Regions from separate parts of the Megasphaera sueciensis genome, predicted to be linked through region 3. Evidence: riboswitches for the same ligand, from Rfam matches in the RefSeq annotation. Region 3 holds a riboswitch; each other region holds the start of a gene.
The links. A riboswitch is a leader RNA that binds a small molecule or an ion and turns the genes downstream of it on or off. The one in region 3 is predicted to bind S-adenosylmethionine.

Region 1 (3,173 bases), 1.4 Mb from region 3:
AAAAAGTGTTTCTTATTATGAGCGAACAGCTTTTTCCGCCATTCCTGTCGGGTCTCATTTGGTCTGCCGTATTGGCAGCTATTATGAGTACGGCGTCATCCCAGCTTTTGGTAACGGCATCCGCTATTTCCAAGGATTTCTACCACACTTTTATCCGTACCCATGCCAGTGAAAAAGAATTGATTTACGTCAGCCGCATAACCGTACTGGTCGTGTCTGCCGCGGCTATTTACTTGGCGCTGGATCCGGATAACTACATTTTAACCATGGTTGCCTACGCTTGGGCCGGTTTCGGTGCTGCCTTTGGGCCGACTATATTACTCTCCTTGTTCTGGAAAAGAATGACTAAAAACGGAGCACTGGCAGGCATTATCATCGGCGGTGTCACCGTGCTGATTTGGAAACAATTTGCTTGGTTCGACTTATATGAAATCGTACCCGGTTTTATATTCTCTCTTCTGGCTATTATCCTTGTCAGTGTCTGGGAGGGCGGTGCCGATATGTCGATACAGAAAGAATTCGACAACGCCATTCATTTTAAACAAAAAATTTCAAAAATCAATTCGGAAGAATAATTTCATAGTGACAAAAATCCCCCACAGCGTATGGGAGTCTGTACATACGCCGTGAGGGATTTTTACACATGTATTACGCTACTTTCAAGCTGCTGCATTTAATATTCCGGTTCAATGATTCCGTATTTTCCATGTTTCCGCTTATATACTACATTGATCATATCTGTTTCTGAATTGAGAAATACAAAGAAATCATGCCCGACAAGGTTCATCTGCAGAATGGCTTCTTCCACATCCATCGGTCGTGCAGCGAATTTTTTAACACGGGCAATTTCAAATACTTCTTCCGGTTCCGTCTTGCCGACAACCAGTTCATCTTTAAAGGCCCCGCCTTTCATACGGCGAGCCAGTTTTGTTTTAAATTTATGTATCTGCCGGACCATTTTATCAAATACAAGGTCGATAGCCGCATACATGTCTTCATTTGCTTCCACACCTCTTAATACCACGCCGTCTACTTTCAGTGTGATTTCAGCAATCTGGCGTTCTTTTTCAACAGAAAGAAGCGCCTGGAGATTTACCTCATTATCAAAATATTTAGTTACTTTTTTTTCATGTTTCAACACATAGTCTTTTAATGCCGGAGTTACTTCAATATTCTTTCCTCTAACGATTGCTGCCATACCAATCCCTTCCTTTCATCAGCCCGTAACCGCGATTCTATAAGCAGGATACAACATTGCGGATACCAGCCTTTATATGTATTATATTCAACAAATGCAGATAAAACTCCTGCTTATAAAAAAATACTTTTTTTGTTGACATTTATCAGGAACAATGGTATTATTTACACCAACAATACTATATTGTATTCATCCAGAGCAGCTGAGGGAATGGCCTGATGACGCTGCGGCAACCCCCACACGGGAAGGTGCCAATTCCATCGGATTTGTTCCGGCAGATGAACCTTGTACGCAAAGTTAGCCGTCATCTGTTGACGGTTTTTTTTGTACTCATTTTTAAGATGTTTTAGGAGTTGATATTGTGATTGATTTGAAAGACATTACAAAGAACTACGGCGGTAAAACCAAGGTTCAAGCGTTAAACGGGATTTCCCTTACCATTCATGACGGGGAAATTTTCGGCATTATCGGCAAGAGCGGCGCCGGCAAGTCGACGCTTATCCGTTGTATTAATATGCTGGAAAGACCGACATCGGGCTCGGTTATTATCGATGGCGACGATTTAACTAAAATGAATGAACATCAGCTGCGCCAGGAACGAAAACATATTGGCATGATTTTCCAGCATTTTAATTTGCTTTCTTCCCGCACGGTATATGATAATATTGCTTTTCCGCTGGAACTTCTCGGCGCTTCCAAGGAGGAAATCCGCAGCAAAGTAGGGTCGCTGCTCGAACTAGTCGGACTGACAGACCGGCAATATAATTATCCGGCCCAATTATCGGGCGGACAAAAACAGCGTGTCGGTATCGCCCGCGCCCTCGCCAGTGATCCTAATGTGTTGCTCTGTGACGAAGCTACGTCTGCACTGGATCCGCAGACGACAAAGTCTATTCTTGATCTGTTAAAGGATATTAACAAGAGGCTTAACTTAACCATTGTCATTATTACGCACGAAATGGCGGTTATCAAAGCGATCTGCCACCGCGTGGCTGTCATTGAAGGCGGCATTATTAAAGAATCGGGCCGCGTCGTCGATGTATTTACGAACCCACAGTCGGAAACGATGAAAGAATTTGTTCATTCTGTGATTAATATGGAGTTGCCTGAAGGGATCGTCAAACTCGGTGTTTCCGATCAGCCGGCACCGAATCGCTGCATGCTCGTACGCCTGCGGTTTAAGGGCTGTATCACAAAAGATCCTATCGTATCTACCCTGATACGCAAGTTTGACGCCGATATCAGCATCCTCTACGGCAATATTGACTATATCCAAGACGAACCGTTCGGGTATCTTATTGTAACCCTGATGGGCGATATGGAAACACAGACAAGAGCATTGGCTTATATAAAAGAATTACCAATCGGAAGTGAGGTTTTAGGTTATGTCCCAAGAAATCATTAAGTTATTATTACAAGGTATTGAGGAAACGGCCTTTATGGTATTTATTTCTACCTTCATCGGGGCTCTTATCGGTATTCCTTTGGGAATAACCCTTGTTACAACCAGCAAACATCATATTTTAGAAAATAAATATATTCATCAGATTCTCGGCACGATAGTCAATATCATTCGGTCGGTGCCGTTTATCATCCTTATGGTCGCCATTATACCTTTGACGCGTCTTATTGCCGGTACTTCTATCGGCACAACGGCGGCCTGCGTCCCCTTGACGATTGTCGCTATCCCGTTCTTGAGTCGTCTTGTAGAAACATCGATCCGCGATGTTGATTTCGGCCTTGTAGAAGCGGCACAATCCATGGGGGCTTCTCCTTTACAGATCATCCGCAAGGTATTACTTCCGGAAGCCTTGCCGACGATCATTAATAATATAACGGTCCTCATCGTCAATCTGATAGGTGCTTCGGCCATGGCAGGCGCCATCGGCGGCGGCGGTCTGGGGGACATCGCGATCCGTTATGGATATCAGCGATTCAGGGCCGACGTTATGCTGGCAACCATTATCATACTTAT
Region 2 (3,173 bases), 410 kb from region 3:
GTTATGCCAGTGCTTGTTTTAAGTCGGCGATCAAGTCGTTTACATTTTCTAAACCGACAGAAAGACGCAATAATTTTTCGTTGATGCCTTTGGCAAAGCATTCTTCTTTGGGAACATCGCAGTGTGTTTGCAGCAGCGGATAGGTGATCAATGATTCCGTACCGCCCAGACTTTCTGCAAACAGAATCAGTTTGACCCGTTGCAGAAGATTCACAGCCGTTTCTTCGGTATCTACTTCAAAGGAAATCATGCCGCCGAAGCCGGTTGTCTGCTTGGTATTGATTTCATAGCGGGGAGAGGAAGCTATCCCGGGATAATATATTTTCCGTATAGCCGGCTGCTTACTCAGCCATTTAGCGATGCGCAGTGCAGAGGCGGCATGGCGGTCCATCCGCAGCGGCAATGTTTTCAGACCGCGGCTGACGACCCAACAGTCGAAGGGAGATAGACAGGCGCCGATCGTTTTATGGAGAAAATGCAGCCGTTCGGCCTGTTCTTTATGAGCGGTGACAAGAAATCCTGCTAATACATCGTTATGTCCGGCCAGATATTTTGTGCCGCTGTGGACGACGATATCGGCACCTAAGGTAAGCGGTTTTTGAAAATAGGGAGTTAGGAAGGTATTATCGACGATGACCAGAATATGGTATTTATGGGCTAACTCGCAAATGGATTTAATATCGGTAATCTGCATCGTCGGGTTGGAAGGTGTCTCTACGTAAATCGCCCGGGTGTTTTTTTGGATAGCCTCTTTGACTGCATGCAAATCGCCGGTATCGAGGGCCGTAAAGGACAAGCCGTTCTTCTGGGAAATCTCATTGAAAATACGGATGGAACCTCCATATAAGTCGGCCGAATAGATGATGTGGTCGCCGGGCTTGAACAGTTCCAAGACGCAGGAAATAGCGGCCATGCCGGAAGAAAAAGCTAACGCGTCACACCCTTGTTCCAGCAAGGCCATGGTTTTTTCCAACTGTTCCCGCGTGGGATTTTGGGAACGGATATAGTCATAGCCGGTGCTTTGTTTGACGCCGGGATGAGCGAACGCCGTGGATAAATAAATAGGAGTTGTTACGCTCCCTGTTGAATCGGGATGATAGCCGCCGTGAATGCAATCTGTTTCAAATCTCATAGAATAAATGCCTCCTTAATAAAATGGACAATAAAAAAGACGCCATGGCAGATGGCGTCGCAAAAAAGCGGGTGCGTGTTCATCTGCCGGATAAAATCCGCTGGAATTGGCACCTTCCCGTATGGGGGTTGCCGCAGCGTCATAGGGCCAGTCCCTCAGCTGCTCTGGATGAAAGAGTCGTATTGTATTATAAAAAATCATAACACAATATTAAGTTGTGTGAAGCATTATGATAGTCAAATTTTTTAAGTACCTCATAGTGCAGATCTCCTTGTGGGAACAAAAGAATGTAATAAAAAAAACGTCATCGACGGATGACGTAAATACAAAGGTATATACTAATATCATCGGTCAGGAAGAAATCCTGCTGGAATTGGCACCTTCCTATCAAGGAGGTTGCCGCAGCGTCATAGGGCCAGTCCCTCAGCTGCTCTGGATGAATATGTAATTGTGGTTATCAGACTACACTATTGCAATCAATTTGTCAAGAGGAAAAATCAAGAATAAAAAAAACAAGAATTCTCTTGACAAACAATTGAATAACGTGTACCATATCGGTAAACATTGAAAATGCAATGACCAAAACAAGTACACGTATATTTATGTCCTACAGAAAACGCGAGCCATCGGCTGAGAGCTTGCGGGAAACATAAGTGCGATGGAATGCCTTTGGGAGCAGACCGACCGAAAATAGTAGGCCGGATCCGGTTGCCGCCGTTAATGGAAATAGTTGCAGCGAGTGCTGTAAACAGAGTGGAACCACGGACCACCGTCTCTGTATAAGGAGATGGTGTTTTTTTGCGTGTTAAATACTAAATTTGGCCGCGTTTTGTTTTCAGTGTATCCATCATTCACAAAATAGGAGGAATAGGAGAGGTGATGAAATAGCATAGCTATAAAATATACAAAAAAAGTATACATTAATAATGCGATGATCAAAACAAGTACACATACATAGGCTTTTTACAGAGAACGCAGATCAATGGCTGAAAATTTGCGAAAATGACTAGTATGGGGAATGCCTTTGAGAGCAGAACAGCTGAATTTTAGTAGGCTGTGTCCGGTGCCGCCGTTATCGGTTTTGAGATACAGCACAAGTATATATGTGTTGTAAACAGAGTGGAATCGCGGCCATCGTCTCTGTACAGGGGACGATATTTTTTTATCTAAAATTAAAAGGAGATGTTCGTATGTCACAAACAAAAAAAGAATTAGTATTAGCAGCACTTGATAACAAACCGGTGGATCGTGTTCCCGTTGGATTTTGGTTCCATATTTTACCGATACCTACTGTTCACAGTGCCAATGCTTTTAAAAATCCGCAATTAGCTAAACTTGTTTTGGCTGGAGAAGAAGAATATTTAGATACCGCAAAACCTGACTTTGCTAAAATTATGACGGATGGTTTTTTTACATATCAGCAGGATGTATTATCAAAAGTAAAAACTATTGATGATTTAAAAGGACTTCAGCCTCTTCCTGAACATGATAGATGGTTTACTGATCAGATTGCATATGCAAAAAAATTAAGTAATCGTTACAGCAATGAAATTTTATTATTTTATAATGTCTTTTGTGCTGCAACAACATTAAAATTTATGTTGCCGGATGGCGATACTAGTTTAACGACACTTATTCAAGAAAATGAAGAAGTAGTAAAGCGTGCACTGGATATTATTAGTGATGATTTGGCGGTTTTATCTCAGCGAATTATAAAAGAAGCCGGCATTACTGGAATTTATTTGAGTTTGCAAAATATTAAGGGACTTAATCGTGAAGCGTATGAACGTATTTTGACGCCGGGGGAAAAGAAAATTTTATCGGCGGCAAATCGTGCCAGCGCATATAATATTCTCCATATCTGCGGCTATTTGGGCCACCGCAATGATTTATCCTGGTATACAGAGTATGATGTTAAGGCGATTAACTGGGCGGCTCATATTGAAGAAGTTTCTCTCGAAGAGGGGAAAAAACTTTTTGGTGGACGTGCCGTTATCGGTGGCTTTGGCAATACAGAAAACGATATATTATATAATGGCAG
Region 3 (3,173 bases):
ATAGAGAGTTCTTTAACGACATTTTCCATAAGTGCTGCTTGGTCGACGTCAGGAACGCCCATATTGATATCCAAAAGATGTGCACCTGCTTTTACTTGGTTTAGTGCTTCGGTCTTAATTGGAACAAAATTTTGTTCTTGTAAATCTTTTTGCAGCGCTTTTCGTCCTGTAGGATTAATGCGTTCACCGATAATGACGGGAGGATGACCACCGCCGATGTATACAATGCTGGTTCGGGAAGTGAGTGCTGTAGGAGGTGTAATTGTTTTTCGCTTATAGGGTACCGCACGATCTAAAGCTTGTTTCATAGCGGCTAGGTGTTCTGGCGATGTGCCGCAGCAACCGCCAATATATGTAGCACCAGAATTAACCATGGCTTGAACATACTCGGCCATGTCATTGGGGCGTAGGGGAAAAACAGTTTTACCGTCAATTAGTTTGGGTAATCCTGCGTTAGGCTGAATAACAAGCGGTAAATTACTTACGTCGGACATACGGGTAATAAGAGGAATTAATTTATCCGGACCTAGAGAACAGTTTGCTCCAATAATAGAAGCACCCAAGCTTTCCAAAAGCACGGCAGCTGCTTCTGGTGTTGTACCCGTAATAGTTCGACCGTCTTCGCTGAAAGAAAACTCACACATAATGGGGATGCTTGGAGCGGCATCTTTAACGGCCAATATTGCTGCACGCATTTCCTGGATATCAATAATAGTTTGAATAAGTAATATATCGGCACCCGATTCAGCTAATATGCTGGCTTGTTCATAGTAAGCTTGGTATACGTCTTCAAAATCAGTGTCTCCTAAAGGGGTAATAAACTTACCGGTAGGTCCCATGTCACCCAAAATTTTAGTATTTGTCCCATCAACGGCCTTTTTTGCATTAAACATAGCAGCCCTGCATATTTCTTTTACTTTATCAGCACATCCGTATTCACTCAATTTGATGCGATTAGCTCCGAACGTATTTGTTTGAATCAAATCACTACCAGCTTTTATGTAACTACGATGAATATTTTCAATGGCTTGCGGATGTTCTATGTTTGATAATTCAGGACAATCTCCAGGCCGTAAATAACCTTGTTGCTGCAATACGGTTCCCATAGCGCCATCTAATAAAAACATATAACAATCATTCCTTTCTAGAAGAACAAATATTGTGCATAGAACAATTGCAACAACCAGAGGGGATACTGTTTTTGGCAGCCGAACGAGCCATACCAATAATTGCGGTAATAGATTTTTGAGGTACAAGCATGCAGCCGGAAGTTATATGAATATCAATTTGATCAGCATGTATAGCTTTAATTAAATTCAGTTGCTGCGTCAGAGGCCAATCTCCATATCCAGGACTATAACGCCAGGTAGTTTCATAGCCTTGTTTTGCCGCCATTTTATCAATATAATGATTTAACTGATCGGCAATTGTTTCAGTAGCGGTTGTGGCTGCTGCATCCAGCATAAGCCCCCTGGAATATTCTTTTTTTGAAAATAGGGTGTTAATTTCTTTTTCTATGTCACTGCCAATCGTTACTGCCATGATAATTGCGATTTTTGCATTTTCTAAATGTTTTCGAATTTTAGAGCCTTCAACAGTAAAAGGTTCTTCGCATAAGAGTTGGTAGGATTCGGCATCATAGCCACATTGTTGGAAAATACCCCGTGGTTTGGCAATAGCTAGTGCAGTCGTACATGCGTCTGCAACAATTTTATCAGAAAAATTTTCAGCTGCGCGCAAACCAGCATATCGCCTTGTTTCCGCGATGTCTATTTTTTGAAGAAATCCATTAAATATAGGCATAATATATTTCCCTTCATATAACAAAAAAGACTCTTTCACAAATGAAAGAGTCGAATCTACGTGCTGTTCTCTCATCTGTCAGATAATATCTGCAGGAATTAGCACCGCTTTTGCGGTTGCCGGATTTCATCGGGCCTGTCCCTCCATCGCTCTTGATAAGAGTTATCCTTATTAATATATCAGTTTTGCGTGTATTTGTAAAGATTTTATATAATAAATGTTTTATACTATTTTAGCAATTTGTGAGTTATAAACTAAAATATAAATACAAATCGATATTTTTTTATGCTTAAAAGTAATATTGATAATTCTAAAATAATATGATATTGTAATTAATATAAAAGTGTGTTGTATTATGTGGAAACAATAGCAAAGGAAGTGGAAAAATATGTCTTTAGTAGAAAAACAAGCAATCTATAGAGATGAAAATGTTCCTAAACAATCTAGTATTGATAAAATTCTGGATACTTACGCAGGTGAAAAAGGGACGTTGATTCCTATTCTGCAAGACACACAAAGCTTGTTTAATTATCTGCCAAAACCGGCGTTGCTGTATATTGCAGATAAGACGGATATCCCTATTTCTACTATTTACGGCGTGGTAACTTTTTACTCGCAGTTTCATTTACAGCCCCGCGGACGTAATATTATTTGTGTCTGTCAGGGAACGGCATGTCATGTACGCGGCGGAAAGGTTATTCTTAAGGCTGTAGAAAAAGAACTGGGAATTAAGGCAGGACATACGACCGAAGATTTACGCTTTACATTGGAAACGATTGCCTGTCTGGGGGCATGTGGATTGGCACCGGTTATGAAAGTCAATGATGATACGCACGGCCGCATGACGAAAGAGGAAATTATTAAGGTGCTGGCACAATATGAATAGGCTACAGCTGTAATTTTGGTGGAACTAATACGGAAACCTATCCCAAAAAGTGCTGCTATATAGTAACGGGAATGGTACCTAGAGAAAAAACTATAGGAGAAGAGGATCGCGTATGATGATTACAGCAGAAAAATTACAGGAAATACGAGACGTATATAAAACTGCGGTTGCCCTTCGGTTGGAAAAAAGCGATAGGAAGGAACAGCCGGGAGCTTTTGATGTACTGGTATGCGGAGGCACAGGCTGTAAATCCTCCGGGTCCACAGAGATCCGAAAACAATTAGACAACGAATTGGCAGCGAGGGGAAAGACAGATACAGTACACGTGGTACAGACAGGTTGTCATGGTTTTTGCGAAAACGGTCCCTTGATGATTATTTACCCGGGGCAGATTTTTTATTGCCGTGTCAAGCCGGATGATGCGGCGGAAATTGTAGAAAGTCATTTATGTAACGGCCAGCCTGTCGAGCGCCTGCTCTATCAC
Region 4 (3,173 bases), 260 kb from region 3:
AATGCAAAAGTGGTATGAAGCATAGCATCTAGTTCAGGATCCTGACGTGCCAGTGCACACAACTCCTCCCAATATTTTTTCGGCTCTTGATAAATTCTTTTTTTATCTCCATCTTCAACTGCCGCGGCTGCTTTAAGCTGTGCTTCTGCCAATGGAATCAATCGATACGGATACGGATGTGCTTCAATATCTACAATTGCTTTAGCCACTGCGCCCAAAGCGGTTCCCAATCCAGGTTTGCTGGCATGCCCCCCCGCGGAATCTTTATAAATTTCAATATTAACACAAGCTTTTTCACCTAACCCGATCCGTGCAACAAGCTTATTGTCTTTGCCACGGACAATAGAACCACCTTCGTCAAAGGTACAGCCAATCGTCACACCTTCCGTTTGCAGATTTTGGCATAATAAACGTGCACCATCCGGACCATCAGCCCGATAAATCTCTTCCCCAAATCCCAAGGAAATATATAAATCATACGGTGGACGCCAACCAGAAGCAAATACATCTTCTACCGCTTCCATCTCTGCGGCAAGCAAATGCTTGCAATCTGTTGTACCACGACCGTATACGCAGTCATCCACTAATTCTCCTGAAAAAGGATCATATGTCCACTGCGCTAAATCACCAACCTCCACCACATCTTGATGCGCCATAAGCATAAGCGGTTCTTTTACCGGATTATCTGCCTTAAAACAAAATTGCAATCCTGCTTCGCCTATTTCCGTCAATCGAAATTCACGATAAATCGTTGGATAAAATTTCTGCAGCCACTGATGCAGTTTGCCAAATTCCCGCCAATCAACTTTATTGCCATATTCATTGGATATGGTAGCGCATTGAATTATTTTTTGAAAATGCGCTGTCATTTTTTTATCTTTCGTAACCTTCATGTCATGCACCTCGAATACTTAGATTGATTTCCTTTTTATTCTACCACGCCGGAACAAGAACACCCGCAAATTCCTTGTCAATATAATCTTTTACTGCCTGTGATTGAAATGCTTTAACAAATTTTTTATAAGCCGGGTTGTCTTTATCTGCTTCGCGGGCAGCGATAATATTAACATACGGACTCGTATTATCTTCTACGGCAATACCATCTTTTTGACTGTTAAGACCGGCAGAAATAGCATAGCCTGCATTAATAACAGAGGCCGCTGTATCATCCAAGGAACGGGGAAGCTGTGCTGCTTCCAATTCAATAATACGAAGATGCTTAGGGTTATCCACAATATCTTGAACGGTTACCTTCGTTGGTTCTTTTCCCTTTGTCAGCGTTATCCATCCTTGTTTCTGCAACAGCAACAACGCCCGTCCACCGTTCGATGGATCATTAGGAATAGCAATCGTCGCTCCATCGGGTATATCTCCAACGGTTTTATATTTATGGGAGTATAACCCTAACGGAGCTAAATAGGTTTGTCCTATACTAACTAAATGTGTACCATTTTTTTCATTAAAAGCATCTAAAAAAGGTTTATGCTGAAAAGAATTTAAGTCAATATCTCCACTGGCCAATGCCTGATCTGGTGTTACATAATCGGAAAAAGTTTTTACATGCACCGTCAAGCCTTCTTTAGCTGCTTCTTTTGTTACCAAGTCCATGATTTGTTCACTGGCACCCGGTGTAACACCAACAGTAATTTCCTTTTTTTCCTGCGAAGCAGAGCTACTTTGATTTCCACATCCTGCAAACAAGCTTGCCGCAGTAAACAGCGCAAGCGCAACAAGTACAATTTTTTTACATCTCATTTTCATCTCTCCTTAATAAAATTAACAAAAAAATCTTCGTCAAAAAAGACGAAGATTAATAACGTAATCGATCATCTTTCGAAATATTTCGCTGGAATTGGCACCTTTCCTTACGGAAGGTTGCCGCAGTGTCATAGGGCCAATCCCTCAACTGCTCTGGATGATATCGTTATGAAATTGTTGTTGCTATTCTAACATGCCGCTCCTTGTGCTGTCAATACAAAATTACCGTCTCTTATTGTACTGCTTTATATACCATAGAAATGATATCGCCATAGCTTACGGTCTTAAAATCATCTGTAACAAAGGTATTAAGTTGTCCTGGTACATTCGGTTCGTGAATCCGATTGGTTAAAAGAATAATGCATAAATTATATTTAGGATCAATGACAATATCCGTTCCCGTCCACCCCGTATGCGCTATAGCCTGAGAACTAGCATAAGAACCAAACTCCCATTCCTGATTTTGTAAACAATTTACATTCCACCCCAATGCAAATCGGGTATTGCGAGGGCGCATGTAGTCATCTATAACGTGAGGACTGCAAAGTGTGTAATTGCCATATCCCCCCTTGTTAAGTATAAGCTGTGCCAAAACAGCCAAATCTTCAGCCCGTGAAAACAAACCCGCATGACCGGATACTCCTTTCATGGAGTACCATGCTTTTTCATCCTGTACCTGTCCCTGTAAAGTGCCTGTACGTATCCCGGGAAAAGTTACCATTCCCCAACGCGTATTGCCACAAGGTTCCGTAGCAGCACAATCTTCTGGCTTAAATCCTTTACACAGCGGATTAAACAATGTATGGGTCAACCCTAATGGCCGATAAATCACATTCTCCGTATATGTATCCAGTCTTTGCTTTGTAATTTTTTCTATTACCGCACAAAGAATCATATAATCCGTGTCACTATACTGTATCTTCGTCCCCGTAGGATAAGAAAGCGGAATAGTATCTAAAAGTTTTAATGTCTTATCTCTATTCAAAGAATAAAAAGCGCCTGCCTGGGGTTTATAAAAACATATTTCCGGAGAAAAACCAGCTGTATGATCCATAAGATCACAAAGGCGGATTTTCTCACGACCATCACTGGTAAACTTAGGTAAATACGTCGATACCAAATCATCAGGACGAACTTTCCCCTCTCCTGTAAGCCTCATAAAAGCAAAAATCGCAGCATATATTTTCGTATTAGAAGCAATATCAAACAGGGTATCCACAGTCATAAGTTGACGCTTTTTTTCGGGGAGCAGTTGTTTTTGATCATACATTTTTGCCCAGCCATATGCTGTTTCTTTTATAATTTTTCCATCTTTTGCCACAAGCAGAACTGCTCCGGGAAATCCTCGTTTAACATCGTTTTCTATCACTGAATCAATACCTTGCAACTGCTTTCCCATACCATTGGAAGAAGGT

Region 1: it holds a riboswitch for S-adenosylmethionine, as region 3 does, so the genes downstream of both, NXG62_RS02830 (methionine ABC transporter ATP-binding protein) here and NXG62_RS09790 (methionine synthase) in region 3, are expected to answer to the same signal.
Region 2: it holds a riboswitch for S-adenosylmethionine, as region 3 does, so the genes downstream of both, NXG62_RS11805 (trans-sulfuration enzyme family protein) here and NXG62_RS09790 (methionine synthase) in region 3, are expected to answer to the same signal.
Region 4: it holds a riboswitch for S-adenosylmethionine, as region 3 does, so the genes downstream of both, NXG62_RS08575 (MetQ/NlpA family ABC transporter substrate-binding protein) here and NXG62_RS09790 (methionine synthase) in region 3, are expected to answer to the same signal.

Annotation. Positions count from the first base shown of each region.
Region 1 is NZ_CP116939.1:576,748-579,920, reverse strand. Features, by position in the region: gene putP (sodium/proline symporter PutP) at 1-575, shown strand, start outside; gene hpf (ribosome hibernation-promoting factor, HPF/YfiA family) at 674-1,198, opposite strand; SAM riboswitch class I at 1,385-1,483, shown strand; gene NXG62_RS02830 (methionine ABC transporter ATP-binding protein) at 1,560-2,603, shown strand; gene NXG62_RS02825 (methionine ABC transporter permease) at 2,584-3,173, shown strand, end outside.
Region 2 is NZ_CP116939.1:2,449,792-2,452,964, forward strand. Features, by position in the region: gene NXG62_RS11805 (trans-sulfuration enzyme family protein) at 2-1,132, opposite strand; SAM riboswitch class I at 1,209-1,307, opposite strand; SAM riboswitch class I at 1,474-1,575, opposite strand; T-box leader at 2,055-2,277, shown strand; gene NXG62_RS11810 (uroporphyrinogen decarboxylase family protein) at 2,323-3,173, shown strand, end outside.
Region 3 is NZ_CP116939.1:2,040,043-2,043,215, forward strand. Features, by position in the region: gene NXG62_RS09785 (homocysteine S-methyltransferase family protein) at 1-1,127, opposite strand, end outside; gene NXG62_RS09790 (methionine synthase) at 1,135-1,803, opposite strand; SAM riboswitch class I at 1,872-1,965, opposite strand; gene nuoE (NADH-quinone oxidoreductase subunit NuoE) at 2,192-2,689, shown strand; gene nuoF (NADH-quinone oxidoreductase subunit NuoF) at 2,802-3,173, shown strand, end outside.
Region 4 is NZ_CP116939.1:1,784,208-1,787,380, forward strand. Features, by position in the region: gene NXG62_RS08570 (M20/M25/M40 family metallo-hydrolase) at 1-893, opposite strand, end outside; gene NXG62_RS08575 (MetQ/NlpA family ABC transporter substrate-binding protein) at 934-1,755, opposite strand; SAM riboswitch class I at 1,824-1,922, opposite strand; gene pbp4b (penicillin binding protein PBP4B) at 1,991-3,173, opposite strand, start outside.